DNA from 4 places in the Enterobacter sp. QK-SA4 genome. Region 1 is predicted to be linked to each of the others. Evidence: predicted binding sites of a transcription regulator. Region 1 holds the regulator's gene; each other region holds the start of a gene.

Region 1 (7,314 bases):
CGCGTCAGTACGCGGCCGACGAACTGCCGCCGCTGGTGGCGCTGACGGCGAACGTGCTGAAAGATAAAAAAGAGTATCTCGATGCCGGTATGGACGATGTACTCAGCAAGCCGCTGGCGGTGCCTGCTCTGACCGCCATGATTAAGAAGTTCTGGGATACCCGTGATGAAGAGGAGAGCACCATGACGTCTGTTGATAGCGCAAAAGCCCAAACGATACTCGATACCGCGATGCTGGAGCAGTACATCGATCTGGTCGGCCCGAAACTGATTACCGATGGTCTGGCGGTGTTCGAAAAAATGATGCCGGGCTATCTGAGCGTGCTGGAATCAAACCTGACCGCCCGGGACCAGAAGGGCATTGTCGAAGAAGGACATAAAATTAAAGGAGCGGCCGGCTCGGTCGGCTTACGCCATCTGCAGCAGCTGGGTCAACAGATTCAGTCGCCTGATTTACCTGCATGGGAAGATAACGTGGGTGATTGGGTTGAAGAGATGAAACAAGAGTGGCAAAACGATGTGGCGGTGCTTAAAGCCTGGGTCGACGCCAGAAAAAAATGACCCCGGCTTAACCGGGGTGCGCGAATACTGCGCCAACACCAGGGAAATCGTGGCTGCGCCTGTTTTATAAAGTTATTTTCGAAAGGGCGCTGCCTGAAAAATTTAGGCCGCACGCAGATAAGATAGCAAATCTTAAATGGTTTGTTACATGAATCAGTGAAATGTGTGAAGCATAGCGTTTTAATCAAAATTATTAATGTGCTTCAGCAAGTTGCAGAAAAGGATTGTCATGATGAAAAAGATTGGTGTCGTGCTGAGCGGATGCGGTGTTTACGATGGTTCTGAAATACATGAAGCCGTAATCACGCTGCTGGCCCTGGCTAAGCAGGGAGCAGAGGTTATTTGTTTTGCGCCAGACAAAAATCAGGCGGATGTGATTAACCATCTGACCGGCGAGCCGATGGCAGAGACCCGTAATGTACTGATTGAAGCCGCACGTATTGCGCGAGGTGATATCCATCCTCTTATTCAGGCAGACTCTACAGAGCTTGATGCGCTCATTGTGCCGGGTGGGTTTGGCGCGGCCAAAAATCTCAGTACCTTTGCTGCGCAGGGGGCGGAGTGTCAGATCGATCCTCATCTTAAAGCGCTGTCGCAGGCCATGCATGCGGCAGGAAAACCGCAGGGCTTTATCTGCATCGCGCCGGCAATGCTGCCCAGGATTTTTGATTTCCCGCTGCGGCTGACTATCGGGACGGATATTGATACCGCGGAGATCGTGGAGGAAATGGGGGGCGAGCACGTTCCTTGCCCGGTTGATGACATTGTGGTTGATGAAGATAACAAAATTGTCACCACGCCAGCGTATATGCTGGCGAATAATATCGCTGAGGCGGCCTCAGGTATTGAAAAGCTGGTGGCTCGCGTGCTGGTGCTGACTGAATGAGGCGTAAATTTGCCGCAGGCGCAGGAGTGAAACGTTTTCTCTTGCGCATCGTACTTGTGCTGGCGGTATTCTGGGGAGGCGGGCTGGCTTTATTCAGCATTATGCCGGTTCCGTTCTCTGCCGTTATGGTTGAGCGCCAGCTTAGCGCGTGGTTCAGCGGCGATTTCGGCTACGTTGCCCACTCTGACTGGGTGAGCATGGACGAGATCTCACCGTTCATGGGGCTGGCGGTCATCGCGGCGGAGGACCAGAAATTCCCGGAGCACTGGGGGTTCGACGTGGCGGCCATTGAGAAGGCGCTAGCCCATAACGAACGCCATGAAAACCGCGTGCGCGGTGCGTCAACCTTGTCGCAGCAGACGGCCAAAAATCTGTTTCTGTGGGATGGTCGAAGCTGGTTGCGAAAAGGGCTGGAAGCGGGGTTGACCCTGGGAATGGAAACGGTCTGGAGCAAAAAACGCATTCTGACCGTCTATCTGAACGTCGCTGAGTTTGGCGACGGCATATTTGGCGTGGAAGCTGCCGCACAGCGGTATTTCAATAAGCCAGCCAGCCGTCTGAGCATGTCAGAAGCGGCGCTACTGGCCGCTGTGTTACCGAACCCTATCCGCTTTAAGGCTAGTGCCCCATCAGGGTACGTGCGAAGCCGTCAGGCGTGGATTATGCGCCAGATGAATCAGCTGGGTGGAGAGGGGTTTATGCAGCGTAATAATCTTATGTAGAGCGGGTAAGCGCAGCGCTACCCGCCTGAATAGCAGACCTTAATCTTCGTCGAACCCTGCGTTAAACAGGGCAATCACCGCCGCCAGAGCTTCCTCTTCCTGAGGACCGGTGGCTTCAACCTCAATCTGGCGCCCTTTGGCGGAATCCAGCATCAGCAGCGCAATCACGCTGTTCGCTTCCGCTTCGGTACCTTCGTCATTCCGCAGCAGAACCTCGGCATCGAAACCCTGCATCAGCTCGAACAGCTTCATCGCCGGGCGTGCATGCATACCCAGCTTATTGGTGATCTCAACGGTTTGTTTTACGGTCATGTTTTACGTTTTTCCAGCGTGCGATGACGGGACTGAACGTTCTTCCCGCGCGAGCGGAAATAGTCGGCCAGCTGTTCGGCGATATAAACCGAACGATGTTTACCGCCGGTACAGCCAATCGCCACCGTCAGGTAGCTACGATTGTTTGTCTCCAGCATAGGTAACCATAGCTCAAGGTAGCTTCGCGTCTGGTAGATAAAATTGTGTACTTCTGTGTGCCGGTCGAGGAACGCCGCCACCGGCTTATCCAGACCGGTCATTGGACGCAGCTTCGGATCCCAGTGCGGGTTCGGCAGGAAGCGCACGTCGAAAACGTAATCCGCATCGATTGGAATACCGTGCTTAAAGCCGAAGGATTCGAACACCATCGTCAATTCGCGCTCGCGTTTACCCAACAGCCGGGTACGCAGCATTTCCGCCAGCTCGTGAACGGACATCTCAGAGGTGTCGACAATCAGGTCGGCACGGGAACGCAGCGGTTCCAGCAGGTCGCTCTCTTCATCGATAGCGCTCTCCAGAGAGAGGTTCTTGCTGGATAGCGGGTGCAAGCGACGGGTATCGCTGTAGCGGCGGATCAGCGTATTGCGGTCTGCATCAAGGAACAGCAGCTGAGGCGAGAACGCGTCAGGCAGGTTGCTCATGGCCTGTTCGAAGATCTCTGGCGATTCAGGCATGTTGCGAACGTCGATACTGACGGCGGCAGAGGTTTGTCTCTCCGCCAGCGTGCGGGCCAGGTCGGGTAACAACACGACCGGCAGGTTATCGACGCAGTAAAAACCCATGTCTTCCAGGGCGCGCAGAGCAACGGATTTCCCCGACCCTGAACGACCACTGACAATCATCAGCACCATGTTCCGTTTCTCCTCAGGACAACAGATGTGAAGGCCATCTCCTGGTTATGCATCATCCTGATTGCCTTCTGCTTCAGTGATAATTTGATAGAGCTCTTCATCACTTTGGGCCGAGCGCAGTCGACGGCAAATGGTTTTATCGGCCAGACGTTTTGCGACCAGCGACAGCGTATGCAGATGGGTTTTTGTCTGGTCAGCGGGCACCAGCAGCGCGAAGAGGAGATCGACGGGCTGGTTATCAATGGCATCGAAAGCGATGGGTGTTTCAAGCTGCACAAACACACCAACGGCACGCAGGGTATCCTCTTCCAGTTTGCCGTGCGGGATCGCGATGCCGTTGCCGATACCGGTACTGCCCATTTTTTCACGGGTCAGAATCGCTTCGAACACCACCTGCGGCGGCAGGCCCAGCTGTTTGGCAGCCAGTTCACTGATGATCTCCAGCGCACGTTTTTTGCTCTGGCAGTGAACCGCACTGCGGGTACATTCCTGGTTAAGGACATTGCTCAGTTGAAGAGCGGAATCGTTGTTCATCATAATTTCACCTAAGCGCTAACTGTACAAATGGCCTGTTGTGTTTCACAACAGGCCGTCCTGCACCCGTTAACTGCCCGGACAATTAGTGTTGTTTCAGTTTATCTTTATGTTTATTGAGCTGTCGTGCAAGCTTATCAATCAAGCCGTCGATAGCAGCGTACATGTCTTGCCCTTCCGCACTGGCATGCAGTTCACCCCCGTTAACATGCAGGGTGGCATCCGAGATATGAGTCACTTTCTCCACTTTCAACACAATATAGACCTGATTGATCCTTTCGAAATACTGCTCGAGTTTTGCAAACTTCGCGTTCACGAAGTCACGTAAAGCCTCAGTAATTTCGACGTTTTGTCCAGTGATGTTGAGCTGCATAGTGTCTTCCTTATCGGTTGTGTCAGACCAGCTGTTTACGCTGGTTGGACGGCGGAATGGATAAAGACTCTCGATACTTCGCAACAGTACGACGTGCCACCATAATACCCTGATCGGACAGCATGGTGGTTAACTTACTGTCGCTTAGTGGCTTCGCGGGGTTCTCCGCGGCGATTAACTTCTTCACCAGGGCACGAATGGCCGTTGACGACGCTTCGCCGCCGCCCTCGGTATTCACATGGCTGGAGAAGAAATACTTAAGCTCAAAAATACCGCGTGGACTGTGCAGATACTTCTGCGTGGTGACACGGGAAATGGTTGATTCATGCATCTCGACGGCCTGGGCGATATCCGCCAGTACCATCGGTTTCATATACTCTTCGCCCTGCTCAAAGAACGCCTGCTGCTGTTCGACAATACAGCGGCTGACGCGTAGCAGCGTATCATTTCGGCTCTCCAGACTTTTGATCAGCCATCGCGCTTCCTGAAGATTGCTGCGAATATATTGATTGTCGGAGTCGTTACGCGCGCTGGTGCACATGGAGGCATACTGCTGGTTGATTTGCAGGCGAGGGATGCTGTCTGAGTTCAGTTCAACGACCCAGCGGTCATTGTGTTTTCTGACCAGCACGTCCGGGATGACGTACTCGGGCTCGCTGGTCTGGATCGACTGTCCCGGGCGCGGATCGAGCGACTGGATCAGATTCACCGCTTCTTTCAGCACCTCTTCCTTCAGCCGCGTGACGCGCATCAGGCTGCGGAAATCGTGGTTGGCCAACAGATCCAGATGATCGCTGATGATTAAGCGCGCCTCGTCGATCCATGGCGTCTCTTTGCTGAACTGAGAAAGCTGGATCAGCAGACAGTCACGCAGATCTTTTGCGGCCACGCCTACCGGATCGAAACGCTGGATGCGCTTCAGAACGGCTTCGACTTCCTCAAGCTCAATCTCGTCGTCGCCCATGCTTTCCAGAATATCGTCCAGCGTGACGGTCAAATAGCCGGTGTCGTCAACGGCATCAACAATGGACGTGGCAATCGCACGGTCGGTATCGGAGAAGGGGGTGAGTTCCACCTGCCACATCAGGTAATCCTGCAGCGACTGGGTGGTCTCTCCCTGATAGACCGGTAGCTCATCATCCTGGTAGTCTGCACGCGTACCGGAAGGGGTTCCGGCGGTGTAGATTTCATCCCAGCTGGCATCCAGCGGAAGCTCGTCGGGCATCTCTTTTTGTTCGAGTGCATCCGCGGTGTCGAGCGCTTCTGTATCCTGTGACTGCTGAGTATCTACCTCGTCATGAAGATCGGTTTGTTCCAGCAGGGGGTTGCTGTCCAGCGCCTGCTGGAGCTCCTGCTGAAGTTCTAACGTGGACAGCTGCAACAGGCGAATTGCCTGCTGTAGCTGCGGCGTCATCGCCAGTTGTTGGCTGAGCCTTAATTGCAAACCTTGCTTCATGTTCAGAGCATTTTTCTCCGGTTCGGCGTTACGTTACCTCTACCCTATCAGAGTCTGAAGTCTTCCCCAAGATAGACGCGCTTAACATGATCGTCTTCGAGGATCTGCTGCGGCGTACCGTGGGCGATCAGATTGCCCTGGCTCACAATATACGCGCGTTCACACACGGCCAGCGTTTCACGGACGTTGTGGTCGGTGATCAGTACGCCAAGCCCGCTGTCACGCAGGTGTTCAATGATGCGTTTAATGTCGATAACCGAGATCGGGTCAACGCCAGCAAACGGTTCATCCAGAAGGATAAATTTCGGGTTTGCGGCCAGCGCACGCGCAATCTCAACGCGACGGCGTTCACCCCCGGAGAGTGCCTGACCGAGGCTGTCGCGCAGATGCTCAATGTGGAACTCTTCCATCAGCTCGTTGGCACGATCCTGACGCTGCTCGCTGGTCAGATCGTTACGAATTTGCAGGACCGCCATCAGGTTATCGTAAACGCTAAGACGACGGAAAATGGAGGCTTCCTGCGGCAGGTAGCCGATCCCGCGACGCGCGCGCGCGTGCAGCGGCAGAAGGCTGATGTCTTCATCGTCAATGATAATGTTGCCGGCATCGCGCGGCACAATGCCAACGACCATGTAGAAGGTGGTGGTTTTACCCGCACCGTTAGGGCCGAGCAGCCCTACAATTTCGCCGGAGTTGACGGTCAGACTGACATCTTCTACGACACGGCGGCCCTTGTAGGCCTTCGCGAGATTTTTTGCAGTTAATGTTGCCATAACGAATTAGTTACTCTTCTTCTGTGCCGGGGCCTGGCCTTTGCCTTTGTCCTGCAGCTGCGACGGAACCAGTACGGTCGTGACGCGTTTGCCTTTCTCGCTGGAAGCCTGCATTTTTTGCTCTTTCACCAGATAGGTGATCTGGTCGCCGGTAATGTTGCTGTCCAGCTGTTCCAGATACGCGTTTCCGGTCAGGATGACCAGGTCCTTCGCCAGCTCATAGTGCATATGCGAGGCGTGACCTTTCACCGGCTTGCCGTTGTCCTGCATCTGGTAGAAGGTTGCCGGGTTGCCGTAACCATCAATGATCTCTTTGCCCTGCTCGCCACCCGGACGGGTCACGACCACTTTGTCGGCGTTAATTTTGATGGTGCCCTGAGTCATGACGACGTTACCCGTGAAGGTGACGACGTTGCCCTGCATATCGAGAGACTGGGTATCAGACTCGATATGGATCGGTTGGTCGGTATCGCCCGTTACAGCAAGCGCGGGGAGACTGGTCGCCAGCATCGCGCTGGCGATAATTACTTTAAGGCTGAGTTTGTTTGTTTTGAATTTCATAGGAGGTTCTAACCTTTTCAATCAGCTCGGCGTTCTTGCTGCGTAAGTTCCCGCGCATTCTCAAACCGCTGGAATTAAATGTTGTGCCATACAGTGTGACCAGATCCTGCGAGGTCACGTCCTGGGTTACCAGGTTAATCTGGGCATTATCCGTCGTAATTTTTCTCAGTTGCGAGTCAGCGGTCAGGGCGTTGACTTCAACGTGACCATACAGATAAAGCATACGGTCATTTGTCAGTTTTGCCCGATCTGACTTAATTGACCACGTCGGCACTTTGTCCTTATC
Region 2 (7,314 bases), 3.1 Mb from region 1:
GTTTAACCCAGGTGCTATTCATCATCGTTATCCGTTTGTTATTTTGTGCCTAGGATAGCGAAAAGCACAGAAAAAATTGTTGCTATCTGGCCTTTAAAATAGAATGAAGAGAGAAAAATTTTCTCTGTGAGGTGGGTATGCTAGATAAAATTGACCGCAAGCTCCTTTCATTGCTGCAAAATGACTGTACCCTCTCTTTGCAGGCGCTGGCAGATGCCGTTAATCTGACCACCACTCCGTGCTGGAAGCGCCTTAAGAAGCTGGAAGATGACGGCATTCTTCTGGGGCGCGTCGCGTTGTTAGATCCCGAAAAGCTGGGGCTTGGGCTGACGGCATTTGTGCTGATAAAAACCCAACATCACAGCAGCGAGTGGTATTGCCGCTTCGTTACTCAGGTGTCTGAGATGCCCGAGGTGCTCGGTTTCTGGCGTATGGCCGGAGAGTATGATTACCTGATGCGCGTCCAGGTGGCCGACATGAAGCGCTATGATGATTTCTACAAGCGGCTGGTGAACAGCGTACCGGGTTTGTCGGACGTCACCTCAAGCTTCGCCATGGAACAGATTAAATACACCACAGCATTACCCATTGAATAACTTCGTAAAATACCTTCAGGAACAAACCGCGTGCGATTATTTGCCCAATTAAGCTGGTACTTTCGTCGGGAGTGGCAACGCTACCTCGGTGCAGTCGCCCTGCTTATTATTATTGCCATCCTGCAGCTGATCCCGCCGAAAGTGGTGGGATACGTCGTGGATGGCGTCACCGAACAGCATTACACCACCGCACGGGTGTTGATGTGGGTCGGCACGCTGGTGCTGACGGCGGTCATTGTTTATCTGCTGCGCTACGTCTGGCGCGTGCTGCTGTTTGGTGCGTCCTATCAGCTGGCCGTTGAGCTGCGTGAAGATTTTTACCGCCAGCTGAGCCGACAGCATCCCGAATTTTATCTGCGTCATCGCACCGGGGATCTCATCGCCCGTGCGACGAACGACGTCGATCGCGTGGTCTTTGCCGCCGGGGAAGGGGTGCTGACGCTGGTGGACTCGCTGGTGATGGGCTGCGCGGTGCTGATCGTGATGTCCACACAGATCAGTTGGCAGCTGACCCTGCTTGCCCTGCTGCCGATGCCGATCATGGCGCTGGCGATCAATCGCTATGGCGAACAGCTGCACGAGCGCTTTAAGCTGGCCCAGGCGGCGTTTTCGTCGCTGAACGATCGCACCCAGGAGAGCATGACCAGCATCCGCATGATCAAAGCGTTTGGTCTGGAAGACCGTCAGTCTGCGCTGTTTGCCGCCGATGCGGCAGACACGGGGGCGAAAAACATGCGCGTCGCGCGTATCGACGCCCGTTTTGACCCGACGATTTATATCGCAATCGGCATGGCAAATATGCTGGCCATTGGCGGCGGAAGCTGGATGGTGGTGCAGGGCACGCTTACCCTGGGGCAATTGACCAGCTTTGCGATGTATCTGGGTCTCATGATCTGGCCGATGCTGGCGCTGGCCTGGATGTTTAACATCGTGGAGCGCGGCAGCGCCGCCTACAGCCGAATTCGCGCCATGCTGGCCGAAGCGCCGGTGGTCATCGACGGCAGTGAAGCCGTACCGGAAGGGCGCGGCGTCATGACCGTCGACGTCCGCAAGTTTGTCTATCCGCATACGGAGCATCCGGTGCTGGAGAACGTCAGCTTTACCCTGCAGCCAGGGCAAATGTTGGGCATCTGCGGCCCGACGGGATCCGGCAAAAGTACCGTGCTCTCTCTGCTTCAGCGCCACTTTGACGTCACCGAAGGCGATATCCGCTTCCACGATATTCCCCTGACCAGACTGCTGCTGGACGAGTGGCGCGGTCGCCTGGCGGTCGTCAGCCAGACGCCGTTTTTATTTTCGGACACCGTGGCGAACAACATTGCCCTGGGACGCCCTGGGGCGACGCAGGACGAGATTGAACATGTGGCGCGTCTGGCCAGCGTACATGATGATATTTTGCGTCTGCCGCAGGGGTACGAAACGGAAGTTGGGGAACGCGGCGTTATGCTGTCCGGCGGGCAAAAGCAGCGTATCTCCATTGCCCGCGCGCTGCTGCTGAATGCTGAAATCCTGATCCTGGATGATGCGCTTTCCGCCGTGGACGGCCGTACCGAGCATCAGATCCTGCATAACCTTCGCCAGTGGGGTGACGGACGCACGGTGATTATCAGCGCCCACCGTTTGTCGGCGCTCACCGAAGCCAGCGAAATTGTGGTCTTACAGCACGGGCACATTGCCCAGCGCGGTCAGCATGAAACGCTTGCCGAGCAGCCGGGCTGGTATCGCGATATGTACCGCTATCAACAGCTTGAGGCGGCGCTGGACGATGCGCCGGAGCAGGATGAGGAGGCCGCCAATGCGTAAGCTCGGAACGATGTGGCCGACGCTCAAGCGTCTGCTGGCCTACGGCTCGCCGTGGCGTAAACCGCTCTCCGTGGCCGTGCTTTTACTCTGGATAGCGGCGATTGCTGAGGTGAGCGGTCCGCTGCTCATCAGCTATTTTATCGACAACATGGTCGCCAAAAGCTACCTTCCGCTTGGGCTGGTGGCGGGTTTAGGCGTGGCCTACGTTGGCCTGCAGCTGGCGGCGGCAGGGCTGCACTATGCTCAGTCGCTGCTGTTTAACCGCGCAGCCGTGGGCGTTGTTCAGCAGCTGCGTACGGATGTGATGGACGCGGCGCTTCGCCAGCCGCTTAGCGAGTTTGATATCCAGCCGGTCGGGCAGGTGATTTCGCGCGTGACCAACGATACCGAGGTGATCCGCGATCTGTACGTTACCGTGGTCGCGACGGTGTTACGCAGCGCGGCGCTGATTGGCGCGATGCTGGTGGCGATGTTCAGCCTCGACTGGCGCATGGCGCTGGTGGCGATCACCATCTTCCCGGCGGTGCTGATTGTCATGGTCATTTACCAGCGCTACAGCACGCCAATCGTGCGTCGGGTGCGCGCGTATCTGGCCGACATCAACGATGGCTTCAATGAAGTGATCAACGGCATGAGCGTCATCCAGCAGTTCCGCCAGCAGGCCCGCTTTGGCGAACGCATGGGGGAAGCCAGCCGTTCGCACTACATGGCGCGTATGCAGACGCTGCGGCTTGATGGTTTCCTGCTGCGTCCGCTGCTGAGCCTTTTCTCGGCGCTGGTGCTTTGCGGGCTGCTGATGCTCTTCGGGCTGAGCTCAAACGGTACGATTGAAGTGGGCGTGCTGTACGCGTTTATCAGCTATCTCGGACGCCTTAACGAGCCGTTGATAGAGCTTACCACCCAGCAATCGATGCTGCAGCAGGCGGTGGTCGCCGGTGAGCGCGTGTTTGAGCTGATGGACAGGCCGCGCCAGGCCTACGGCAATGACGAGCGTCCTCTGCAAAGCGGGACTATCGCCTTTGATAACGTCTCGTTTGCCTATCGCGAAGACCGGCTGGTGCTGCAGGACATCACGCTTGACGTTCCGTCGCGCGGTTTCGTGGCGCTGGTGGGGCATACCGGCAGCGGTAAGAGCACGCTCGCCAGCCTGTTGATGGGCTATTACCCGGTCACGCACGGCGAAATCCGCCTCGACGGGCGCCCGCTCGCGTCTCTCAGCCACACCGTGTTGCGTAAAGGCGTCGCGATGGTGCAGCAGGATCCGGTCGTGCTGGCCGATACTTTCTACGCGAACGTGACCCTTGGCCGAGACTACTCCCAGGAGCAGGTCTGGGACGTGCTGGAAAAAGTGCAGCTTGCAGAGCTGGCGCGCGGGTTTAGCGATGGGATCAATACCAAACTGGGCGAGCAAGGGAACAATCTCTCCGTCGGGCAAAAGCAACTTCTGGCGCTGGCGCGGGTGCTGATTGAAACCCCGCAGATACTGATTCTGGATGAAGCGACGGCCAGTATTGACTCCGGCACCGAGCAGGCCATCCAGCAGGCGCTGGCCGCCGTACGCGACCATACGACGCTGGTGGTGATTGCCCACCGTCTTTCCACCATCGTCGATGCCGATACTATTCTGGTGCTGCATCGCGGACAGGCCGTTGAACGCGGTACCCACCGTGAACTGCTGGAAGCAAAAGGTCGCTACTGGCAGATGTACCAGCTGCAGCTGGCGGGCGAAGAGCTGGCGGCCAGCGTGCGTGATGAAGAGTCGCTTAGCGCCTGATGCACCAAAATGAGGCGACGCGCTAACAGTCATTCCTGTTGGTGCAAAACGGAAACGCACCCTGCACCGGCATGGTGCGTTTTTTTTCACCTGTTCGTTTATTAAGGCCGCGTAATGCTCTGTGCGCCGCCGTTCCCCCTCGTTTTCATTTCTGGCACACCCCTTGCAATACCTTCTGCGTAAGCTGCGGCCATTACCGAATTCTGACTGGAGGGGATCTATGAAGCTGGTTACGGTTGTAATCAAACCATTCAAACTCGAAGACGTGCGTGAAGCGTTGTCTTCAATGGGTATTCAGGGACTGACTGTCACCGAAGTGAAAGGCTTTGGTCGTCAGAAGGGTCATGCCGAGCTTTATCGCGGGGCGGAATACAGCGTTAACTTTCTGCCAAAAGTAAAAATTGATGTCGCGATTGCTGACGATCAGCTTGATGAAGTCATTGATGTCATTAGCAAAGCGGCCTATACCGGCAAAATTGGCGACGGCAAAATTTTCGTTGCCGAACTGCAGCGCGTCATTCGCATCCGTACCGGCGAATCTGACGAAGCGGCATTGTAAATAACGCCTGGCACACAGTGATAGGGATCGAGAAAATGAAGATAGCAACACTCAAAACGGGTCTGGGTTCGCTGGCGCTGCTGCCGGGCCTGGCGCTGGCTGCTACCCCTGCGGTGGTCGACAAAGCCGATAACGCCTTTATGATGATCAGCACCGCGCTGGTGCTGTTCATGTCAATTCCGGGCATTGCGCTGTTCTACGGCGGTCTGATCCGTGGCAAAAACGTTCTCTCCATGCTGACGCAGGTTGCCGTGACGTTCGCACTGGTCTGCGTGCTGTGGGTGGTTTACGGTTACTCGCTGGCGTTCGGCACGGGCAACGCGTTCTTTGGTAACTTCGACTGGGTGATGCTGAAAAATATTGAGCTGACCGCGCTGATGGGCAGCTTCTATCAGTATATCCACGTTGCGTTCCAGGGCTCCTTCGCCTGTATTACCGTCGGGCTGATTGTGGGCGCGCTCGCCGAGCGTATTCGTTTCTCTGCCGTGCTCATCTTCGTGGTGGTCTGGATGACGCTCTCCTATGTGCCGATTGCGCACATGGTCTGGGGTGGCGGTCTGCTGGCAACGCACGGCGCGCTGGACTTCGCGGGCGGTACCGTTGTACACATCAACGCCGCGGTAGCGGGCCTGGTGGGCGCCTACTTGATTGGAAAACGCGTGGGCTTCGGTAAAGAAGCGTTCAAACCGCACAACCTGCCGATGGTGTTTACCGGTACGGCTATCCTCTACTTTGGCTGGTTTGGCTTCAACGCCGGCTCGGCAAGTGCAGCAAACGAAATCGCCGCGCTGGCCTTCGTGAACACCGTTGTGGCCACGGCCGGTGCAATCCTCTCCTGGGTGTTTGGCGAGTGGGCGGTACGCGGTAAACCGTCACTGCTGGGTGCCTGTTCGGGTGCCATTGCCGGTCTGGTTGGCATTACGCCAGCGTGTGGTTATGTCGGCGTGGGTGGTGCGCTACTGGTCGGCCTGGTGTCCGGTCTGGCGGGTCTGTGGGGCGTGACCGCACTGAAACGTGTGCTGCGCGTTGACGACCCATGCGATGTGTTTGGTGTTCACGGCGTGTGCGGTATCGTGGGTTGTATCATGACCGGTATCTTCGCCGCGAAATCGCTCGGTGGCGTGGGCTACGCAGAAGGCGTGACCATGGTTCATCAGGTGCTGGTGCAGCTGGAAAGTATTGCAATCACCGTTGTCTGGTCTGCCGTTGTCGCTTTCATTGGCTATAAGCTGGCGGATATGACGGTGGGTCTGCGCGTACCGGAAGAGCAGGAACGCGAAGGTCTGGACGTCAACAGCCACGGCGAGAATGCGTATAACGCCTGATAAACAGCAAAACGGCAACTTCGGTTGCCGTTTTTAATGTTTATTCCCTCTCCCCATGGGAGAGGGTCAGGGTGAGGGCATCAGGCTGTACACAATCACCCGCGATTACGCATTACCCCTTCCTGCACCGTAGACGCGACCAGCACGCCGTCCTGAGTATAAAACTCCCCACGCACAAACCCACGCGCGCTCGACGCTGACGTACTCTCCACGCTGTAAAGCAGCCACTCATTCATGTTGAACGGACGGTGGAACCACATGGAGTGATCGATCGTCGCAACCTGCATCCCTTTTTCCAGGAAACCAACGCCGTGCGGCTGCAGCGCCACCGGCAGGAAGTTGAAATCTGACGCATAGCCCAGCAGATACTGATGCACGCGGAAATCTTCCGGCACGGTCCCGTTAGCCCGGATCCAGACCTGGCGCTTCGGCTCGGCGGTATGGCCTTTCATCGGGTTGTGGAACTCAACCGGGCGGATCTCCAGCGGCTTATCGCAGAGAAACTTCTCTTTGACCTGCGGCGGAAGCAGATGCGCCAGCGCGCGGGCGATATCCGTCTCTGACTTTAAAGAGTCGGGTGACGGAGCCGGGGGCATCACCTTTTGATGTTCGTAGCCGGGTTCCGGCGCCTGGAAAGAGGCGGTCATGTAAAAGATCGGCTTGCCGCTCTGAATGGCCGCTACGCGGCGCGCGCTAAAGCTGTTGCCGTCTCGCAGGACTTCAACGTCATACACAATCGGTTTTGCGCTATCGCCAGGGCGTAAGAAGTAGCTGTGGAATGAATGCACCAGACGGTCTGCCGGGACAGTCTCCTTTGCTGCGTACAGTGCCTGTCCGACGACTTGCCCCCCGAAGACCTGGCGTAAGCCGAGATCTTCGCTCTGTCCGCGAAAGAGTCCTTCCTCAATTTTTTCCAGATTCAGTAATGTCAGCAGATTGTTCAGTGCCTGACTCATAGTTGTCCTCAATAAACGCCGTAGCGAAAGATAGGCAGAGTATAACGCAGAAATGAAAGTGGTCCGATGGGTAGAATAATCTGAATATCGGCACGTTTTCAGGCATAAATCGGTGATCTGTGCCACACTTAGATACGTTATGTGATTGAAACGACATCGGATGGGATCGATCCCGCTGGTGCATTGATAAGGAGACTTCAATGAAACTCGTGCCCATGCTAAGTGGTGTAGCTATTGCGGTGGCGTTGTCCGCCTGTGCCGGTAAGAGTGCCCAGGTGCCGGTACCAGCAGCCGACCCGAA
Region 3 (7,314 bases), 520 kb from region 1:
TCACTCCATTCCCAGCTCTTTAAGCTTGCGCGTCAGGGTATTACGTCCCCATCCCAGCAGGCGAGCGGCTTCCTGCTTATGACCCTGCGTATGACGAAGCGCGGTAGTTAACAGCGTACGCTCCATCTCTGGCTGAGCTTCAGACAGCAGATTTTGATGACCGGAACGCAGCGCACGGTCGGCCCACTGCGCCAGAAGCGTCGCCCAGCTGTCCGGCAGCGCGTGCCCGGTACTGCTTTCAGGCGCGGTCGCTTCAAACAGCTCGGCCGGTAAATCCTGAATCAGCACCTCCTGCCCGGCAGCCATCACGGTTAACCAGCGGCAGGTATTTTCCAGCTGACGCACGTTGCCCGGCCACGCGAGACGCGTCAGAGCGGCATCGGTTTCCGGGTGAAGCTGCTTGGCTTCCACACCCAGCTCGCGGGCGGCTACCTGCAGAAAATGGCGTGCCAGGCGGGGAATATCTTCCCGACGCTCACGCAGCGGCGGCAGATGAACGCGGATGACGTTCAGACGGTGGAATAAATCCTCACGGAATTTTCCTTCCTGAACGCGTTGCTCCAGGTTCTGGTGGGTCGCGGCGATAATACGCACGTCCACCTTCACAGGCGCATAGCCGCCCACGCGATAAAACTGCCCGTCGGCCAGCACGCGCAGCAGGCGGGTCTGGACATCCAGCGGCATATCGCCGATCTCATCCAGGAACAGCGTACCGCCGTCAGCCTGTTCAAACCGCCCCTGGCGAATGGTATTGGCGCCGGTGAATGCCCCTTTTTCATGGCCGAACAGTTCGGACTCAATCAAATCCTTCGGGATCGCCGCCATATTCAGGGCGATGAACGGCGCTTTTGCCCGCGGGCTGTGGCGGTGCAATGCATGCGCCACAAGCTCTTTACCGGTTCCCGACTCACCGTTAATCAATACGCTGATGGACGAGCGGGACAAACGACCGATAATGCGAAACACGTCCTGCATCGCCGGCGCTTCGCCGATGATATCTGTCGTTGGCCCAAAATCGGGCGCGTGGCGCGGCTGTTGCTGCTCCTGATAATGGCTAATCGCGCGCTCAACCAGCGCCACCGCTTCGTCGATATCAAACGGTTTGGGCAGGTAATCGAACGCCCCTTGTTGATAGGCGCTCACTGCGGCATCCAGATCGGAGTGCGCGGTCATTATGATGACCGGAAGCATAGGGTGGCGTTGTTTGATCTGCTTTAACAGCGCCAGCCCGTCCATGCCCGGCATACGAATATCCGAAAGCAGAACATCTGGCGTTTTGGTGGTGAGTGCGTCGAGCACTTCGCTGCCGCTCTCAAACGTCGTGCAGCTTAATCCTGCCCCTGTGAGCGCGCGTTCAAGCACCCAACGGATGGAGCTATCGTCATCGACTACCCAGACTATCCCTCGTTGCATAAACGTCACCTTTATTTTTTAATCGGCAGGAAAACCGAAAACTCGGTATGTCCCGGCCAACTGGTAAATTCAATTTTCCCGGAGTGTTGATCGATCAAACTGCGGGCAATGGATAAGCCCAGGCCGGTTCCGCCTTCGCGACCGCTTACCATCGGGTAGAACAGGGTGTCCTGCAAATGCGATGGAATGCCGGGCCCGTTATCCTCAACGTCGATTCGGGCGGCCAGCCGGTAGCGCACGCCGTGTAACGTGAGCTGGAAGGCGGTGCGGGTGCGTAAAATAATCTCACCGCCTTCAGGCCCCAGCGCCTGCAGGGCATTACGCACAATATTCAACAGGACCTGCTCAATCTGGTCCGGGTCATGGGCCAGTTCCGGCAGGCTTGGGTCGTAATCACGTACTAGCGTGACGTTCTCTGGCAGCTCCATTGAGACGAGCTTCACCACCCGCTCAGCCACTTTATGGATGCTTTCCGTGACGTGCATTCCCGGCTGCTGCGGACCGAGAAGACGGTCTACCAGATTCCGCAGACGGTCCGCCTGCTCAATGATGACGTTGGTATATTCCGCCAGCGCGGGATCGGGCAGCGCCTTGGTCAGAAGCTGCGCCGCGCCGCGTAATCCACCCAGCGGGTTTTTGATTTCATGCGCCAGACCGCGCACCAGATCACGGGCGGCAATCTGCTGCGCATGCTGAAGCTGCTCCTGGCTAAGTCGACGCTGATTATCCATCGGCGCCATTTCCAGCAGGATCAGACCATCGGGAAGACGTTGCGCGGTTAACGACAGAATGTGCGAGCGCCCGTCGATCACCAGCGTGACTTCGTTATCGGTAAACCCCTGGCCAGCCTGCAAACTTTCCTGCATCAGGCCAATATTCAGCGAAAAATAGCTCAGGAGTTCAGGAAGCGGGGTGCCGAACAGTTTACGTGCGCTTTGGGCGAGCAGCTGCTGCGCGGCCGGGTTGGCGTAATGAACGGCCAGCTCGTCATCGACCAGCAATATGCTGTTAATCAAAGAATTGAGGATCTGCCCAGCATCGGGCAGCGTGCCAGTTGCCATTCAGCAGTCTCCTGGAGTCGTTTGCACTAATTTAGTGCAGTATAGCGTTTTCGGCGTAAAAAGCGCGTGAGATCAGGTTGTTGGTGGAGAAAAAAGCCCATCCGGAGATGGGCTAAAAGTTTCCACGGCAACTACCCCCGGCGTTTATCACGCCGGGTAAAACAACTTTTATTAAACGCTGTAGTACAGTTCGAACTCAACCGGGTGTGGAGTCATACGCACGCGGTCGTTCTCTTCCATACGCAGGGCGATGTAAGCATCGATAGCGTCGTCAGTGAATACGCCACCTGCAGTCAGGAACTCGCGGTCTGCGTCCAGCGCCTGCAGGGCTTCTTCCAGAGAGCCAGCAACCTGTGGGATCTCTTTCGCTTCTTCTGGCGGCAGGTCGTACAGGTTTTTGTCCATCGCTTCGCCCGGGTGGATCTTGTTCTTGATACCGTCCAGACCGGCCATCAGCAGTGCTGCGAAGCACAGGTATGGGTTAGCCGCTGGGTCCGGGAAGCGAACTTCGATACGACGCGCTTTAGGAGAAGCCACCACCGGGATACGGATAGAAGCAGAACGGTTACGTGCAGAGTAGGCCAGCATCACTGGCGCTTCGTAGCCCGGGACCAGACGCTTGTAGGAGTTCGTAGTTGGGTTCGCCAGGGCGTTGATCGCTTTAGCGTGTTTGATAACACCACCGATGTAATACAGCGCCTGCTCGGACAGACCGGCATATTTGTCGCCAGAGAACAGGTTGGTACCGTTCTTGGACAGAGACATGTGGCAGTGCATACCGGAACCGTTATCGCCAAACATTGGTTTTGGCATGAAGGTCGCGGTTTTACCGAAACGGTGCGCAACGTTGTGCACAACGTATTTGTAGATCTGAATTTCGTCCGCTTTTTTGGTCATGGTGTTGAAGCGGGTTGCCACTTCGTTCTGACCAGCAGTAGCCACTTCGTGGTGGTGAGCTTCAACAACCAGACCCATCTCTTCCATCACCAGACACATAGTGGAACGAATGTCCTGTGCAGAGTCGACCGGAGGAACCGGGAAGTAACCGCCTTTCACGCCAGGACGGTGACCTTTGTTACCGCCTTCGTATTTGGTGGAGGAGTTCCATGCACCTTCGATGTCGTCGATAGCCACGTGGGAGCCAGAAATAGAGGCACCGAAGCGGATGTCATCGAACAGGAAGAATTCTGGCTCTGGCCCGAACAGAACGGTGTCTGCGATGCCGGTAGAACGCAGGTACTCTTCAGCGCGTTTCGCGATAGAACGTGGGTCGCGGTCGTAGCCCTGCAGCGTGCCTGGCTCGAGGATGTCGCAACGGATGATCAGGGTTGGTTCTTCGAAGAACGGATCAATGACCGCAGTGGTCGCGTCTGGCATCAGAACCATGTCGGATTCGTTAATGCCTTTCCAGCCACCAATGGAGGAGCCGTCAAACATTTTGCCTTCTTCAAAGAATTCGGCGTTCACCTGATGAGCAGGGATTGTGACGTGCTGTTCTTTACCTTTGGTATCGGTGAAGCGCAGATCAACAAACTTCACTTCATGTTCGTTCAGCATCGTCAAAACGTGTTCAGCGGACATACTTAACTCTCCAGATTGGTCATTGTCGTCGTGGTAACGAGGTCTTCAATTTCTGTTTGTACTGGCTGATGCCATGTATTTTTTATAAAGCGAAATCTGTGCCAACTTTTAAATCACCCCAAAAAGGCGTTATCATGCGCACCATAGTGCAAAAGGGCTGCACCACAATGGATTTGTTGCACCAGTATAGTGCTTCAATGTGAACATTGAGCACCATATTGGTGCAATTTACGTTAAAGTGCCCTTTTACCGCTCCGTGAAAGCGATCACAAAGCATCTCTGCGATACTTGTTTGCGGGGGATGTTTGTGATCCTGTTTTGTAGTGCGATTAATCCGTGTACAATAACGCGCTATTTCTAAATGCCTGAGGCAAAGTTGTGATCGAAAATTTGCGTAACATCGCCATCATCGCGCACGTAGACCATGGTAAAACTACCCTGGTCGACAAGCTGCTGCAGCAATCCGGTACGTTTGATGCGCGTGCCGAAACCCAAGAACGCGTGATGGACTCCAACGATTTGGAGAAAGAGCGTGGGATTACCATCCTCGCGAAAAACACCGCGATTAAATGGAATGACTACCGTATCAACATCGTTGATACCCCAGGGCACGCCGACTTCGGTGGCGAAGTTGAACGTGTAATGTCCATGGTAGACTCCGTTCTGCTGGTCGTTGACGCAATGGATGGCCCAATGCCACAGACGCGCTTCGTGACCAAAAAAGCTTTTGCCCATGGTCTGAAGCCAATCGTTGTTATCAACAAAGTTGACCGCCCTGGCGCGCGTCCTGACTGGGTTGTTGACCAGGTCTTCGACCTGTTCGTTAACCTCGACGCGACCGACGAGCAGCTGGACTTCCCTATCGTTTACGCATCTGCGCTGAACGGTATCGCAGGTCTGGACCACGAAGACATGGCTGAAGACATGACCCCGCTGTATCAGGCGATTGTTGACCGTGTTCCTGCACCAAACGTCGATCTCGACGGCACCCTGCAGATGCAGATCTCTCAGCTCGACTACAACAACTACGTTGGCGTAATCGGCATTGGTCGTATCAAGCGCGGTAAAGTGAAGCCTAACCAGCAGGTTACTATCATCGATAGCGAAGGCAAAACCCGTAACGGTAAAGTCGGTAAAGTACTGACTCACCTGGGTCTTGAGCGTATCGAGAGTGACGTTGCGGAAGCGGGCGACATCATCGCTATCACCGGTCTGGGTGAACTGAACATCTCCGACACCATCTGCGATCCGCAGAACGTCGAAGCGCTGCCAGCCCTGTCCGTTGATGAACCAACCGTATCCATGTTCTTCAACGTCAACACCTCTCCGTTCTGTGGTAAAGAAGGTAAATTCGTTACCTCTCGTCAGATCCTTGACCGCCTGAACAAAGAGCTGGTGCACAACGTTGCGCTGCGCGTTGAAGAAACCGAAGATGCTGATGCATTCCGCGTTTCTGGTCGTGGCGAGCTGCACCTGTCTGTTCTGATTGAGAACATGCGTCGTGAAGGTTTCGAAATGGCGGTTTCCCGTCCGAAAGTAATCTTCCGCGAGATCGACGGCCGTAAACAAGAGCCATTCGAAAACGTAACGCTGGACGTTGAAGAGCAGCATCAGGGTTCTGTGATGCAGGCTCTGGGTGAGCGTAAAGGCGACCTGAAAAACATGAATCCAGATGGCAAAGGCCGCGTACGTCTCGACTACGTGATCCCAAGCCGTGGCCTGATCGGCTTCCGTTCTGAGTTCATGACCATGACCTCCGGTACCGGCCTGCTGTACTCCACCTTCAGCCACTACGACGACGTTCGTCCGGGCGAAGTGGGCCAGCGTAACAACGGCGTACTGATCTCCAACGGTCAGGGTAAAGCTGTTGCGTTTGCGCTGTTCGGTCTGCAGGATCGCGGTAAGCTGTTCCTGGGTCACGGTGCTGAAGTTTATGAAGGCCAGATCATCGGTATTCACAGTCGTTCTAACGACCTGACCGTAAACTGCCTGACCGGTAAGAAACTGACCAACATGCGTGCGTCCGGTACTGACGAAGCAACGGTTCTGGTTCCACCGATCAAGATGACTCTGGAGCAGGCTCTGGAATTCATCGATGATGATGAACTGGTAGAAGTGACTCCACAGTCAATTCGTATCCGTAAACGTCACCTGACCGAGAACGATCGTAAACGTGCTATGCGCGGTGCGAAAGAAGACTAATACGGTTAATCCGTAATAAAAAAAGCCGCTGATTTCTCAGCGGCTTTTTTGTTGTTATTTGAAGCTGTATTTCACCCCCAGCATTCCCTGCGTATCGCTGTAGCCTTTATCGCCTATCTGCTGAGCCACGTTGCCCCATACGCTAAGCTTCGGCGTAATCTGCCCCTCTACGCCGGTCTTGAGTTCACCGATATTGCGCGTTCCACGCATTTCATTGCTAACGTCATCCATGCGGATGCGCGTGGTCTGGGTATTGTGGATCCAGTTCGCTTCAATAAACGGCTGGAAGGCCCGTGACTTACCGTCGTCAATCGCGTTATGTCCGCTGATGTAGGCCTTCACGCCGAGGCGTGTCATCACGTTCCCCTGGGTTTCGTCTTTCACCCGCGTGCCGTTGCGTTCGCGATGGTCGTCAGCATGCACGTCCATCCAAACGGCCTGCGCTTTCGGCTGGATCCAGTAGCTGTTGCGGCCGCTTTCGCCCACCTTAACGCTATAGCCAGCTTCTACAGAGGCGGTCACCCCGCTGGAGCGATAACTCTCGGTCGCCTGGTCCTGCCCCATCACCTTATTGTCGAACCAGTTATACAGCACCCAGCTGTCAACGTAGGTGCCACTTTTATCCGCGTCGTTTGCGTACCAGGTACCGTACAGACCGACACTATAGCCATTCACTTCACCGCGCGAGTGGTATCCGGTCAGGCTGGAAGCGCTCCGGCTCTGGCTGTTGCCGTAGCCCGCCATCAGGCCAAGATGCCAACGGTCCAGACCGTCGGTGCTCCATTGGGCGACATCACCACCCAGCTGCAGCACGTAGCGATTGGCGGTGGTATTTAACTGGCCGCTGCTGTCTTTAAAACGCGTATGACCGCCGACGTTACGCATCCACAGGCTCGTTACTTTATGCTCGCCAGTGAGCATGTCGGTGTACTGCGTTTCACCCAGACGATCGTGCAGGCGGGTCATAAACAGCGTATTTGCCGCATAGCTGTTCGCCTGATAGCTTCCAAATTCCGGGCGATACTGATGCTCGCTTTTCGGTGGTGCGGCAGGGGGG
Region 4 (7,314 bases), 490 kb from region 1:
CACCAGAATCCCGAACAGACCCACTTTCATCACCACCACAGAAAACAGCGCGGCGGCGGGCGCGGAGGCATTCGCATGCGCCTGCGGCACCCAGCCGTGCAGCGGGATGATGCCAGCGAGCAGGCCAAAGCCGAGCGTGCCCAGCAGCCAGACGTCGTTCCCCAGCGGATGCCCGTTGAGCGCAGCGAAGTCCAGCGTGCCAAAGCGTTGCCACACCAGCCAGCAGGCCAGCGCCAGCAGCAGCGTTCCGAGGCGTCCCAGCGCAAACCACAGCTTGCCGGAGGCGCTGCAGCCCGTCAGGAACACGCCGCACAGCGCCATGATTTCCGCCATCACCACCAGCGCGCCGAGATTGCTGGCGATAACGGTGCAGACCGCAGTCGCCATCAGCAGGTTAACCAGCAGGCCGTTAGCCCTGGCGTGCGGATGGCGGTGCCAGTCGATATTGAACAGGCTGATAAACAGTCCGCACAGGCCAAACGTCACCAGCCAGATGGCGTTCAGGGGCGCGATCTCCACGTTGTGGCGAATCAGCGGCATCACGGTCTCAGCGGACTGGCCGCCGAGCAGGACAACGCCGCCTGCTGCCAGCGTCATCAGGCTAGCCACCGCCCCGCCGAGCCCGGCGATCGCGCCGCTCAGGGTTTTATGGAATGAGAAGATCAGCGCCAGAACAGCGGCGCCAGCAAAACAGGCTACCGCGCTGGTAATCATCATCGCCGCGTTCATTTCGCCCCCTCGTTAAGCGCCTGTAGCAGAGAAAGGTCGCCAAAATCACTGTTGATGGTCAGCTCGCGTTTACGCTTGCTGGTACGGGCGATGTCGCGAATGTTAACCAGAATCAACGCCTTAGTCGGGCAGGTGCGCACGCAGGCCGGACCCTGCTCATCGAAGCTGCACAGGTCGCATTTCACCGCAACGGCACGAATGCCGGGCACCCAGTCCAGCAGCGTGCTTACGCGTGCCGGAGCCGGTGGCGCGGGCGGGGCTTTTGGCGAGTTGGCGTTCGCCGGAATATGCAGCGGACGGCTGCCGGAAAATTCAATCGCGCCGAACGGGCAGGCAATGCCGCACAGCTTGCAGCTTACGCACAGGCTTTCGTTCAGCTGGACAGCGCCATCAACGCGGGTGATGGCATTCACAGGGCAGACGCCCGCGCAGGGGGCGTCTTCACAGTGATGGCAGAGCTGCGGGGCAGACTCTTTTTCATTACGCATGACGTGCAGGCGCGGCATGGACTGCAGCCCATGCAGGCGATGCGTTTCCGAGCACGCCGCCTCACAGGTTCGACAGCCAATACAGACCGTCGAGTCAGCAATTACAAAACGGTTCACCGGGTTATCCTCTGGTGATAGTCATTTTTGACGAAAAACTGTCTTGTCGACACTTCTCGACACGCAGGAGTCAGGCCACGTTCGCTGAGGTATTTCCATCCATCAGCTGCTTCAGGTTGACCGGGAGATCGTGTTCAACGGCGGCGTACAGGCCGTTATAGACCGGCGCGATTTTTTCCAGATAGTGCTCCAGCACCTGCTGGCGATCGCGGTTGCTGACGTGGCCGTCCACCATGCCGTCGGCCATCAGCTGCGCCTTCGCAATACACTGTTTTTCGCCGTCTTTTGTCTCGAGGTGGTACTCAATGGTGTGGCTGTTGAAGTTATCCGCCAGGGTAACGTTGATGATGAAATGGCCGAACAGGACGAAGCGCATGTCGCCCTGCGCCGCGCAGCTCATCGCGTGGTGAAGACGCGCTTTCGAGAGGGTTATGCCCTGAACCAGAGAGTTGCAGTAGAGGTGCCACTGGTCCTGCAGCTGCTGATGACGCTGCGCGATGTAATCCGCTTTTTCGCTGATTTCCCAAATAGTCATAGAAGGTATCCGTTTAATGGAGATAGCGGCTGTTAAGCAGATTCCATGCCAGTTTTTATCTTACTGATTTTAAATAGATTTAATTACAAAACTGCTGTCAACGCCGCGGTGTCGACGTGTCATTTCGACAGCGTTGACATCGTCACGCCTTAACAAAAATCAAGCTGGCACCGTTATTGCATTCAATGGCGCAATTCATTGAGGAGGCGTCATGCACGAAATCACCCTCTGCCAGCGGGCTCTGGAACTTATCGAACAGCAGGCAGTGCAAAACCACGCGAAGCGCGTCACCGGCGTCTGGCTGAAAGTCGGGGCGTTTTCCTGCGTTGAGCCCAGCGCCCTGAATTTCTGTTTTGAGCTGGTGTGTCGCGGCACGCTGGCGGAAGGCTGCGAGCTCCATATCGAAGAGCAGCAGGCTGAGTGCTGGTGCGAGCAGTGCCAGCAGTACGTCACCCTGCTGTCATCAAAGGTTCAGCGCTGTCCGCAGTGTCAGAGCACCGGTCTTCGCATCGTGGCGGACGACGGCATGCAGATCCAACGCCTCGAAATCGAGAAGGAGTAAAGTATGTGTAGCACCTGCGGTTGCGCCGAAGGCAACCTGTATATAGAAGGGGATGAACACCGTCCCCATTCCGCGTTTCGCTCCGCGCCCTTTTCGCCTGCCCCGCGGCCTGCTGCGGCGCTGACCGGTATCACCTTCGCCCCGCAACGCTCCGCTGCGGGCGATCTACACTACGGCCACGGCGAAGCGGGTACCCACGCGCCGGGCATCAGCCAGCGCCAGATGCTGGAGGTGGAAATCAACGTGCTGGACAAAAATAACCAGATCGCCGCCCGCAACCGCGCGCGCTTTGCCGCCCGCAAACAGCTGGTGCTGAACCTGGTCTCCAGCCCCGGCTCCGGCAAAACCACGCTGTTAACGGAAACGCTCAAACGCCTGAACGGGCGCGTCTCCTGCGCGGTGATTGAAGGCGACCAGCAAACCGTTAACGACGCGGCGCGCATTCGCGAAACCGGCACCCCGGCGATTCAGGTCAATACTGGCAAAGGCTGCCACCTGGATGCGCAGATGATTGCCGACGCCGCCCCACGTCTTCCGCTGGCGGATAACGGCATTCTGTTTATTGAAAACGTCGGCAACCTGGTCTGCCCGGCGAGCTTCGATCTGGGCGAACGCCACAAGGTGGCGGTGCTTTCGGTGACCGAAGGCGAAGACAAACCGCTGAAGTACCCGCATATGTTTGCCGCCGCGTCTATCATGCTGCTGAACAAAGTTGACCTGCTTCCGTACCTGAACTTCGACGTGGATAAGTGCCTGTCCTGCGCCCGGGAAGTGAACCCGGAGATTGAGATCCTGCTGGTCTCCGCCACGCGCGGCGACGGCATGGAAGCCTGGCTGAACTGGCTGGAGAGTGAACGATGTGCATAGGTGTACCGGGACAAATCCATTCCATTGACGGGAACCAGGCCAAAGTGGAGGTCTGCGGCATCCTGCGCGACGTGGACCTGACGCTGGTGGGCAGCAGCGATGAAACGGGCGCATCGCGTCTCGGCCAGTGGGTGCTCGTCCACGTAGGGTTTGCCATGAGCGTGATTAACGAAGCGGAAGCCCGCGACACGCTGGATGCATTGCAAAACATGTTCGACGTGGAGCCTGACGTGGGCGCGCTGCTGTACGGCGAGGAGCGTTAGCCATGCGTTACGTTGATGAATACCGCGCGCCGGAGCAGGTGCTGCAGCTTATCGGGCACCTGAAAACGCGCGCGGCGCTGCTGGAATACACGGCGGAAAACCCGTTGCGGATCATGGAGGTGTGCGGCGGACATACGCACGCCATCTTCAAATTTGGCCTCGACCAGCTGCTGCCGGAGAACATCGAGTTTATCCACGGCCCCGGCTGCCCGGTGTGCGTGCTGCCGATGGGGCGCATCGACAGCTGCATCGAAATTGCCAGCCAGCCCGACGTCATTTTCTGCACCTTTGGCGACGCGATGCGCGTGCCGGGGAAAAACGGCTCGCTGCTGCAGGCGAAAGCGCGCGGGGCCGACATCCGGATCGTCTATTCGCCGATGGATGCCCTGACGCTGGCGGAGGACAACCCCGCGCGCAGGGTGGTGTTTTTTGGCCTGGGATTTGAAACCACCATGCCCGCCACCGCCATCACGCTGCAGCAGGCGAAAGCGCGCGGCGTCGGGAATTTTTTCTTCTTCTGCCAGCACATTACGCTCATCCCCACCCTGCGCAGCCTGCTGGAAGAGCCGGGAAACGGCATTGATGCCTTTCTGGCACCGGGGCATGTCAGCATGGTGATTGGCACAGACGCCTACGGTTTTATCGCTGAACAGTACAATCGTCCGTTAGTGGTCGCTGGTTTCGAACCACTTGATCTACTGCAAGGTGTGACCATGCTGGTTGAGCAGAAAATAGCGGCCCTGAGCGCGGTGGAAAACCAGTACCGCCGCGTGGTGCCGGATGCGGGAAATGAACGGGCGCAGCAGGCGATCGCCGACGTGTTCAGCGTTGAGGGCGACAGCGAGTGGCGTGGTCTGGGGCTGATTGCCGAATCCGGCGTGCACCTGACGTCAGCCTATCGCGCGTTCGACGCCGAAGCGCATTTTCGCCCGCAGCCGCAGCAGGTTTGCGACGATCCCCGGGCCCGCTGCGGCGAAGTTCTCACCGGTAAATGCAAACCTCATCAATGCCCGTTATTTGGCAATACCTGTAACCCGCAAACGGCGTTTGGCGCGCTGATGGTCTCCTCCGAAGGGGCGTGTGCCGCGTGGTATCAGTATCGCAACCAGGAGAGTGAAGCATGAATACGGTTGAAATGGCGCACGGCAGCGGCGGACAGGCGATGCAGCAGCTGATTAACCGGCTGTTTATGGAAGCCTTCAACAACCCCTGGCTCGCCGAACAGGAAGACCAGGCGCGCATTGACCTCGCCACCCTCACCGCGCAGGGCGACAGGCTGGCCTTCTCCACCGACAGCTACGTGATTGACCCGCTGTTCTTCCCCGGCGGCGATATCGGCAAGCTCGCCGTCTGCGGCACGGCCAACGACGTGGCGGTCAGCGGTGCCGTTCCGCGCTACCTCTCCTGCGGGTTTATCCTCGAAGAGGGATTACCGATGGAGACGCTCACGACAGTGGTCAACAGCATGGCGCAGACCGCACGCGAGGCCGGGATAGCTATCGTCACCGGCGATACAAAAGTGGTGCAGCGCGGCGCGGCCGACAAGCTATTTATCAACACCGCCGGCATGGGCGCGATCCCCGCCGATATTCACTGGGCGGCGCAGCGGCTTAGCGTGGGCGACGTGCTGATCGTGACCGGAACGCTGGGCTGCCACGGGGCGACCATCCTTAACCTGCGCGAAGGTCTGGGGCTGGACGGGGAACTGCGCAGTGACTGCGCGGTGCTCACCCCACTGATCCAGACGCTGCGGGGTATTCCCGGCGTGAAAGCCCTGCGCGACGCCACGCGAGGCGGCGTGAATGCCGTGGCACACGAATTTGCGGCAAGCTGCGGGTACGGGATTGAACTCACCGAGCGCAGCCTGCCCGTTAAGCCTGCCGTTCGCGGGCTTTGCGAACTGCTGGGCCTTGACCCGCTCAACTTTGCCAACGAAGGCAAACTGGTGATTGGCGTTGAACGCTCGGCCGCGGAAGCCGTTCTTGAACAGCTGCGGGCTCATCCGTCAGGAAAAGAGGCGGCGATGATTGGTGAAGTGGTTGAGCGCAAAGGGGTGCGCCTGACCGGACTTTATGGCGTGAAGCGGACGCTTGACCTGCCGCACGCGGAACCCTTACCCCGTATTTGCTAGAACCGCGCCAAAAGCGGTCAGCACTGAATGTCTCTTTTTTTGCCAGTTTCTATTGGAAAGCAATATGCCGTATACACCGATGAGCGATCTTGGACAGCAGGGCCTGTTTGACATCACGCGCACACTTTTACAGCAGCCCGATCTCGGTGCGCTGAGCGATGCCCTGACGCGGCTGGTCAGGCAATCGGCGCTGGCGGACAGCGCCGCGATTGTGCTCTGGCATAGCGGAACGCAGCGCGCGAGCTACTACTCGACGCGTGATAATGGCAAAACGTTTGAATACGAAGACGAAACGTATCTGGCGCATGGCCCGGTGCGCCGCATACTCTCCCGGCCTGAAGTGCTGCACTGCAACTTTGCGGAGTTCCGCCAGGCGTGGCCGAAGCTGGCGGAGAGCGACCTCTATCAGCCTTTCGGGCATTACTGCATGCTGCCGCTGGCGGCTGAGGGCCAGATTTTTGGCGGCTGCGAGTTTATCCGCACGACCGACCAGCCCTGGAGCGAGGCGGAATACGAGCGTCTGCACACCTTTACCCAGATTGTGGCCGTCGTCGCGGAGCAAATCCAAAGCCGCGTCACCAATAACGTCGATTACGACCTGCTGAGCCGCGAGCGCGACAACTTCCGCATTCTGGTCGCCATCACCAACGCCGTGCTGTCGCGGCTCGACATGGACGAGCTGGTCAGCGAAGTTTCGAAAGAGATCCACCACTATTTCAAAATAGACGCCATCAGCATTGCGCTGCGCGGGCATCGCAAGGGCAAGCTGAACATCTACTCCACGCACTATCTCGATGAAGCCAACCCGGCGCACGAGCAGAGCGAGGTAGACGAAGCGGGCACCCTTTCCGAGCGGGTCTTCAAAAGCAAAGAGATCCTCCTGCTCAACCTGAACGAGCAGGACCCGGTCGCGCCGTACGAGCGGATGCTGTTTAACACCTGGGGCAATAAAATTCAGACCCTGTGCCTGCTGCCGCTGATGTCCGGCAACACCATGCTGGGCGTGCTAAAGCTGGCGCAGTGCGAGGAAGGCGTGTTCACCACCGCCAACCTGAAGCTGCTGCGCCAGATTGCCGAGCGTATTTCCATCGCGCTCGATAACGCCCTCGCCTATCAGGAAATTCATCGTCTGAAAGAGCGGCTGGTGGATGAGAACCTGGCCCTGACCGAACAGCTCAACAACGTGGACAGCGAGTTTGGTGAAATCATTGGGCGCAGCGACGCCATGTACAGCGTGCTTAAGCAGGTTGAGATGGTGGCGCAAAGCGACAGCACGGTGCTGATTCTGGGCGAAACCGGCACGGGCAAAGAGCTGATAGCCCGCGCCATCCACAACCTGAGCAACCGCAACAGCCGACGGATGGTGAAGATGAACTGCGCCGCGATGCCTGCGGGACTGCTGGAAAGCGATCTGTTCGGCCACGAGCGAGGCGCATTCACCGGGGCCAGCAGCCAGCGGCTGGGCCGTTTTGAGCTGGCGGACAAAAGCTCGCTGTTCCTCGACGAAGTGGGCGATATGCCGCTGGAGCTACAGCCGAAACTGCTGCGCGTCCTGCAGGAGCAGGAGTTTGAGCGCCTTGGCAGCAACAAGCTTATCCAGACCGACGTGCGGCTGATTGCGG

The links. The regulator sigma-54, encoded in region 1, starts transcription at its own class of promoters, with help from an activator protein. The targets are predictions, from matches to a motif close to GTTGGCACANNTTTCGCTNT.
Region 2: glnK (P-II family nitrogen regulator) is a predicted target of sigma-54. The motif match lies at 4,324-4,343, and genes of this name have one in related genera.
Region 3: glnA (glutamate--ammonia ligase) is a predicted target of sigma-54. The motif match lies at 4,142-4,161, and genes of this name have one in related genera.
Region 4: hypA (hydrogenase maturation nickel metallochaperone HypA) is a predicted target of sigma-54. The motif match lies at 2,033-2,052, and genes of this name have one in related genera.

Annotation. Positions count from the first base shown of each region.
Region 1 is NZ_JBXFXH010000007.1:539,246-546,559, forward strand. Features, by position in the region: gene arcB (aerobic respiration two-component sensor histidine kinase ArcB) at 1-560, shown strand, start outside; gene elbB (isoprenoid biosynthesis glyoxalase ElbB) at 793-1,446, shown strand; gene mtgA (monofunctional biosynthetic peptidoglycan transglycosylase) at 1,443-2,168, shown strand; gene npr (PTS phosphocarrier protein NPr) at 2,208-2,480, opposite strand; gene rapZ (RNase adapter RapZ) at 2,477-3,331, opposite strand; gene ptsN (PTS IIA-like nitrogen regulatory protein PtsN) at 3,377-3,868, opposite strand; gene hpf (ribosome hibernation promoting factor) at 3,951-4,238, opposite strand; gene rpoN (RNA polymerase factor sigma-54) at 4,261-5,694, opposite strand; gene lptB (LPS export ABC transporter ATP-binding protein) at 5,742-6,467, opposite strand; gene lptA (lipopolysaccharide ABC transporter substrate-binding protein LptA) at 6,474-7,028, opposite strand; gene lptC (LPS export ABC transporter periplasmic protein LptC) at 6,997-7,314, opposite strand, start outside.
Region 2 is NZ_JBXFXH010000007.1:3,680,072-3,687,385, reverse strand. Features, by position in the region: gene AC1VYI_RS19425 (PLP-dependent cysteine synthase family protein) at 1-25, opposite strand, end outside; gene AC1VYI_RS19420 (Lrp/AsnC family transcriptional regulator) at 138-596, shown strand; gene AC1VYI_RS19415 (SmdA family multidrug ABC transporter permease/ATP-binding protein) at 627-2,399, shown strand; gene AC1VYI_RS19410 (SmdB family multidrug efflux ABC transporter permease/ATP-binding protein) at 2,392-4,173, shown strand; gene glnK (P-II family nitrogen regulator) at 4,394-4,732, shown strand; gene amtB (ammonium transporter AmtB) at 4,768-6,057, shown strand; gene tesB (acyl-CoA thioesterase II) at 6,153-7,013, opposite strand; gene AC1VYI_RS19390 (YbaY family lipoprotein) at 7,214-7,314, shown strand, end outside.
Region 3 is NZ_JBXFXH010000007.1:16,572-23,885, forward strand. Features, by position in the region: gene glnG (nitrogen regulation protein NR(I)) at 1-1,413, opposite strand; gene glnL (nitrogen regulation protein NR(II)) at 1,425-2,474, opposite strand; gene glnA (glutamate--ammonia ligase) at 2,646-4,055, opposite strand; gene typA (ribosome-dependent GTPase TypA) at 4,434-6,257, shown strand; gene AC1VYI_RS01620 (autotransporter outer membrane beta-barrel domain-containing protein) at 6,312-7,314, opposite strand, start outside.
Region 4 is NZ_JBXFXH010000007.1:1,031,634-1,038,947, reverse strand. Features, by position in the region: gene hycC (formate hydrogenlyase subunit 3) at 1-729, opposite strand, end outside; gene AC1VYI_RS06600 (4Fe-4S dicluster domain-containing protein) at 726-1,334, opposite strand; gene hycA (formate hydrogenlyase regulator HycA) at 1,405-1,869, opposite strand; gene hypA (hydrogenase maturation nickel metallochaperone HypA) at 2,081-2,431, shown strand; gene hypB (hydrogenase nickel incorporation protein HypB) at 2,435-3,298, shown strand; gene AC1VYI_RS06580 (HypC/HybG/HupF family hydrogenase formation chaperone) at 3,289-3,561, shown strand; gene hypD (hydrogenase formation protein HypD) at 3,564-4,685, shown strand; gene hypE (hydrogenase expression/formation protein HypE) at 4,682-5,692, shown strand; gene flhA (formate hydrogenlyase transcriptional activator FlhA) at 5,757-7,314, shown strand, end outside.